Regions from separate parts of the Bradyrhizobium sp. USDA 336 genome, predicted to be linked through region 1. Evidence: riboswitches for the same ligand, from Rfam matches in the RefSeq annotation. Region 1 holds a riboswitch; the other holds the start of a gene.
The links. Region 1 has a riboswitch for S-adenosylmethionine ahead of ABIA45_RS30285 (O-succinylhomoserine sulfhydrylase). Riboswitches for the same ligand answer to the same signal wherever they lie in the genome.
Positions count from the first base shown of each region.

Region 2: another riboswitch for S-adenosylmethionine. It lies ahead of ABIA45_RS31160 (homoserine O-acetyltransferase); the one in region 1 lies ahead of ABIA45_RS30285 (O-succinylhomoserine sulfhydrylase).

Region 1 covers NZ_JBIYDC010000002.1:6,257,893-6,261,097, reverse strand. The annotation lists gene ABIA45_RS30295 (hypothetical protein) at 1-326, opposite strand, end outside; gene ABIA45_RS30290 (2'-deoxycytidine 5'-triphosphate deaminase) at 540-1,676, opposite strand; SAM riboswitch at 1,757-1,836, shown strand; gene ABIA45_RS30285 (O-succinylhomoserine sulfhydrylase) at 1,912-3,099, shown strand; partial or broken gene ABIA45_RS30280 (SGNH/GDSL hydrolase family protein) at 3,170-3,205, opposite strand, start outside.
Region 2 covers NZ_JBIYDC010000002.1:6,430,592-6,433,796, forward strand. The annotation lists gene hisC (histidinol-phosphate transaminase) at 1-240, opposite strand, end outside; gene ABIA45_RS31155 (chorismate mutase) at 275-1,123, opposite strand; SAM riboswitch at 1,281-1,360, shown strand; partial or broken gene ABIA45_RS31160 (homoserine O-acetyltransferase) at 1,455-2,658, shown strand; gene metW (methionine biosynthesis protein MetW) at 2,661-3,205, shown strand, end outside.

The sequences.
Region 1 (3,205 bases):
GGCGGCGGATAGCGGATCCAGGCTTTGGTGTCGCTCTCATACATGTATTCGACGTGCACGCCGCCGATCCAGTTGGAGAGATAGTGGTATTGCGCAGCCGCGACCGCCGGCGGCAGATGGTCGATCCCGAGCTTTTTGAGCCCCGGCAGGAAGCGTTCCTGCTGCTGGCGACGGAACACGCGGAAGACGAATTCTGCCGCATCCGCCGTGCCGCGGCGCGTGACGATTGTGAGGATCAGCCCGGTGAAACAGGCGTGATAGAGATCGGCGATCGCACGCCAGCGCTTCCATTGCGCTTCCTGCGCGAGGTCTGGTGCGGTGGTCATGTTCGCTCCCGGCTTGTTGTTTTGCGGGAGTGTGTCATCGCGGATCGGGTGACGCAACCAGACGCGATCTCGGTGTCATCGCCCGCCTTGTGCGCCATTGCGCACTGGGACGGGCGATCGAGTACTCCGAGATGGTCATGCTTGAATCGAGAGGCCGCGGCGTACTGGATTCCCCGCCTCCGCGGGGAATGACAGCGGTGGGTGAGGTTAGCACTACACCCTGAAATGCTTGCTGAGCTTCAGGCCTTGCGCCTGGTAGTTGGAACCGATGCGCTGGCCGTACATGGCGTCGGGGCGGGCCAGCATCTTTTCGTAGACGAGGCGGCCGACGATCTGGCCGTGCTCGAGGATGAACGGCACCTCGCGCGAGCGCACCTCCAGCACGGCGCGCGATCCCAGCCCGCCTGCGCCGGCATAGCCGAAGCCGGGATCGAAGAAGCCGGCATAGTGCACGCGGAACTCGCCGACCAGGGGGTCGAACGGCACCATTTCCGCGGCGTAGTCGGGCGGCACCTGCACCGCTTCCTTGGAGGCGAGGATGTAGAACTCGCCGGGGTCGAGGATCAGGCTGCCATCGGGGCGCGCCGAAATCGGCTCCCAGAAATCCTCCACCGCGTAGCCCGCGCGGCGGTCGACATCGACGACGCCGGTGTGGCGCTTGGCGCGATAGCCGACGAAGCCGCTCGCCTTCTCGCCGGAGAGATCGACCGAGACGGCAACGCCGCCGGAAAGATCCGCATCGTCGATGTCGACGAGACGTTCGCTGGCGTGCAGCGCATCGAGCTCGTCGGCATTGAGGATGGCATCGCCGGTGCGGAAGCGCACCTGGCTGAGACGCGAGCCCTCGCGCACCAGCACCGGAAACGTCTTCGGGCTGATCTCGGCATAGAGCGGGCCGTGATAGCCGGCGCCGATCATGTCGAAGCGACGGGTGCCGTCGGCGATCACGCGGGTGAAGACGTCGAGCCGGCCGGTCGAGCTCTTCGGATTGGCGGCAGCGACGATCTCGGGCGGCAGCGCGAGGCTCTCGAGCAGCGGCACGATGTAGACGCAGTTGGTCTCGAGCACCGCGCCGTCGGCGAGGCTAAACTCGTGCAGCTTCAGCTCGTCGATGCGCTCGGCCACGGTGGCACCGGGCCCGGGGAGGAAGCTGGCGCGGACCCGATAGGCGATGTCGCCAAGGCGCAGATCGAGGCTCGCCGGCTGGATCTGGCTCTCGACGAAGTCGTAGGCGGGCAGGATGAGACCTTCTTCCGCCATCGCCGCGATCGTGCGGTCGGGCAGGATACCATTGGCGTCGGCGGCGACCGTGAACGTCAACCGGGGGTCCTCATCAGGGGTCGAATGCATCCGGCCATGCCGGAAATACAAGTCTTTTACGGCTATCCGATGGACGCCTTGACGGAAAGGGCATTGCGGAATATGAGCATCACTTATCCCGTGGTGATTTGAGCCGGCCGGCTTGCAGCCACGTTAAATAAGTCGCTAAACAGGCCGGGGACCTCTGTGATCCCGGCCCGTGGAGATATCCAGGCCGGTTTTTTTGTGACCGTTTTGCCTCGACGGTCATGTCGGAGAGGGTCCTATGTCGAAGTCGTCTGCTGCCTACCGCCCCGAAACCCGCCTGGTCCATTCCGGCACCCTGCGCTCGCAATATGGGGAGACCTCGGAGGCGCTGTTCCTGACGCAAGGCTATGTCTACGCCAGCGCGGAGGAGTGCGAGGCGCGCTTCAAGGGCGAGGATCCCGGCTTCATCTATTCGCGCTATTCCAACCCGACGATTGCAATGTTCGAGCGCCGCATGATCGAGCTCGAGGGCGCCGAGGCCGCGCGCTCGGCGGCAACCGGCATGGCGGCGGTGACGACCGCGATCCTGGCGCCGCTCAAGGCCGGCGATCACGTGGTCGCCTCCCGTGCGCTGTTCGGCTCCTGCCTCTACGTCATCCAGGACCTGTTGCCGCGCTACGGCATTGAGGCCACGCTGGTCGACGGGCTCGATCTCGACCAGTGGCAACGGGCGCTGAGGCCCAACACCAAGACGTTCTTCCTGGAGAGCCCCACCAACCCGACGCTGGACGTGCTCGACATTCCCTCGATTGCCGAGATCGCGCACAAGGGCGGCGCGCGGCTCGTCGTCGACAACGTGTTTGCAACCCCGATCTGGCAGAGCCCGCTCGCGCTCGGCGCCGACGTCGTCGTCTACTCCGCAACCAAGCACATCGACGGCCAGGGCCGCTGTCTCGGCGGCATCATCCTGTCCTCCGAAGCCTTCATCGCCGAGCACATCCACAATTTCATGCGCCAGACCGGCCCGTCGATCTCGCCGTTCAATGCCTGGGTCCTGCTCAAGGGACTGGAGACGCTGGGCGTGCGCGTGCGCGCGCAGACCGACACGGCCGCGCGCGTCGCCGAGGTGCTGGCGAGCCATCCCAAGATCTCGCGACTGGTCTATCCCGGCCGCGCCGATCATCCGCAGGCGGCGCTGGTGAAGAAGCAGATGCGCGGCGGCTCGACGCTGGTCGGCTTCGAGGTGAAGGGCGGCAAGGCGGCGGCGTTCCGTGTGCTCAACGAATTGAAGCTCGCCAAGATCTCCAACAATCTCGGCGACGCCAAGAGCCTCGTCACGCATCCGGCGACCACGACGCATCAGCGCCTCAAGCCGGAAGACCGCGCCGCGCTCGGCATCAGCGAGGGCTTCATCCGCTTCTCGGCGGGGCTGGAGCACGCGGATGACCTGATCGAGGATCTCACCGCGGCGCTGGAGAAGGCGTGAGGGCGAATGGCGAATAGTGAGTGGCAAATGGACCCAGCCCTATTCGCTACTCGCCATTCCCTACTCGCCTCTACATCGGCCGGTACGTTCTCACATCGGCGGGCAC
Region 2 (3,205 bases), 170 kb from region 1:
GGGATCGAGCCCGAACGAGCGGCCGATCGCCTCGCGCAGCACGCGCGAGGTGCCTTCCGGATAGTCTTCCAGATGATCAGCCACGCGCTTGAAGGCCTCGATCGCCTTGGGCGAGGGGCCGAACGGCGTCTCGTTGGCCGAGAGCTTGAACACCTTGCGGCCCGGCTCCGGCACCGGGCTCTTGCCGGGCGTGTAGGGCGCAATATCGAGAATGCCGGGATTCGGCACGGGGCGGGACATCTTGGACTCCGGATAGGCTGGGCTGCTCGCGATTTTACGATTTCGGCCCGGTCGGGGGCACCGTATAGCGCGTTGCGTGGCTGCCGACGAGGGCCACAGAGCGCACCGAGGCCCCCGCCTCGATCAGGGCAGCCCTGACCTTGTCGATGCTGGTCGCGCCGGTGACCGAGACCAAGAGCGCCGCGCCGTCGAAGGCGGTGTCGGGCACCGCCACGATCTCGGCGAGCGGCGACAGCGCGCGGGCGACCTCGGCGTTCCATCCCGAGACGCTCACGCTGAAAGTCTCGACCTCCGTCACCAGGGCGCTGTCGGCGACGCGCGAGATCGCGAACACCGGCAAGGCGGCCGGATGGTCGGCGCGCTCGATGAAGGGCATCCGTGCGATGATCTTCGGTGCGCCGTCGGCTTCCAGCTCCAGCCACCATGGCGTGCGGCTCGAGGTCGCCGAGACCAGCGCCAGGTCGCCCTTGGATTTTGCCACCGCCTCGACCGCGGCCTGTGCGCTGAAATGCGCGACATAAGGCACCGTGAAGCCGAAGTGGAAGCGCGCGGAATCCCGCATTGCCGGTTCGCTCACCGAGACGTCGGCATGCACCGAGAACGGCGCCTGCACATAGGTGAACGTCGAGATGATGACGCGCCAGATGCTCTCGACCGTGTCGAGCGGCAGGATGCCGCGATGACGCTGCACGATCTCGCGCATCATCGAAGCTTCGCGCGCGGGCCGGAACGCCGAGCCGACCTCCTGGGTCTGCTTCACCTGGATCAAGCGATCGATGATCTCGCCGCGCTGCATGAGGAGGCGATGCATGCTCTCATCGATCGCGTCGATCTCCTTGCGTAATTCCTGCAGCGATGCTGGCGCGGGCGGACGTTGGGACATGTCTGGTCGTCGATCGTTCCGATGGGGGATGTCCTGATTAGGCAGTCGTGGTGGCGAAAGCAAAGAGAAATGACGTGCTTTGCGGGCGTTGCGGCAGAGGCGATTTGGGCCGGATCCGGGCCGCGACTTGACGAAAACCGCCCAAGACGGTAGCTTTTGCCCGTTCCGTGGTCATTTGAGCCGGCCGGCTTGCAGCCACGTTAAAAAACTCGCTAAACAGGCCGGGGACGCTTCCGATCCCGGCCGAACCTTTCGTTCAGGCCGGGTTTTTCATGGCCTGATGTCAGCGGCGCGGTCGAGCAGCCAGTCGCAAACGAGGTCGATGTCCGAGATGGGTAGCGTCAAGTCGATACCGAGTCCTGCGATCAGCGCCGATGAGCGATCGCACGAGGTGGATCATCCAAGCTCGCTGGTTGCGCATTTCGGCACTGAGCAGCCGCTGCGGCTCGATTGCGGCGTCGATCTCTCCCCGTTCCAGATCGCCTACCAGACCTATGGCGAGCTCAACGCCGATCGCTCCAACGCCGTGCTGATCTGTCATGCGCTGACCGGCGACCAGCATGTCGCCAACGTCCATCCGGTCACCGGCAAGCCCGGCTGGTGGGAGACGCTGGTCGGCCCCGGCCGCCCCATCGATCCCAAGCACTACTTCATCATCTGCTCCAACGTGATCGGCGGCTGCATGGGTTCGACCGGGCCGGCGTCGATCAATCCCGCCACCGGCAAGGTCTGGGGCCTCGACTTCCCCGTCATCACCATTCCGGACATGGTGCGCGCGCAGGCGATGCTGATCGACCGGCTCCGGCATCGACTCGCTGTTTGCCGTCGTCGGCGGCTCGATGGGCGGCATGCAGGTGCTGCAATGGACCGCGGCCTATCCGCAGCGCGTGTACTCCGCGCTGGCGATTGCCTGCGCGACGCGGCACTCGGCGCAGAACATCGCCTTCCACGAGCTCGGCCGACAAGCCGTGATGGCCGACCCCGACTGGCACGGTGGCGGCTATGCCGATCGCGGCATCCATCCGCATCGCGGGCTCGCGGTGGCGCGGATGGCGGCGCACATCACCTATCTCTCGGATGCGGCGCTGCACCGCAAATTCGGCCGGCGCATGCAGGACCGCGAGCTGCCGACCTTCTCGTTCGACGCCGATTTCCAGGTCGAAAGCTACCTGCGTTACCAGGGCTCGTCCTTTGTCGAGCGCTTCGACGCCAATTCCTATCTGTATCTGACGCGGGCGATGGACTATTTCGACATCGCCGCCGATCACGGCGGCGTGCTGGCCAAGGCCTTCGCCGACATCAAAACCCGCTTCTGCGTGGTCTCCTTCACCAGCGACTGGCTGTTTCCGACCTCGGAATCGCGCGCACTGGTGCACGCGCTGAATGCCTCGAGCGCCCGGGTGTCGTTCGCCGAGATCGAGACCGATCGCGGCCACGACGCATTCCTGCTCGACGTGCCCGAATTCTTCGACATCTCCCGGGCCTTCCTGCAATCGGCAGGCAAGGCCCGCGGGCTCAACCTCGAGGACCGATAGCGATGTCCGTGCAGGAAGTGTTGCCGCTGGACGGCGTTGCGGCCAGGCCGTCCGGTGATTATCGCGCCGATCATCTGCTGGTCGCCGAGATGGTCAAGCCGGGCTCGAAGGTGCTCGACGTCGGCTGCGGCGACGGCGATCTGCTGCAGCTGCTGGAGACCCGCGGCATCGACGGCCGCGGCATCGAATTGTCGCGCGAGGGCGTCAACCGCTGCGTCGCCAAGGGGCTTGCGGTGGTGCAGGGCGATGCCGACACCGATCTCGTCAACTATCCCGACGATGCCTTCGACTACGTGATCCTGTCGCAGACGCTGCAGGCGACGCGGCAGCCGAAGGTCGTGCTGGAGAACCTGCTGCGCATCGGCCGCCGCGCCATCGTCTCGTTCCCGAATTTCGGGTTCTGGAAGATGCGGCTCCAGCTCCTGATCGGCGGCCACATGCCGCGCACGGAGAATCTGCCGGCAACCTGGTACGACACCGCCAACATCCATTTCTGCACCATCAAGGATTTCGTGCAGCTCTGCGACGAGATCAACGTCAAGATGGA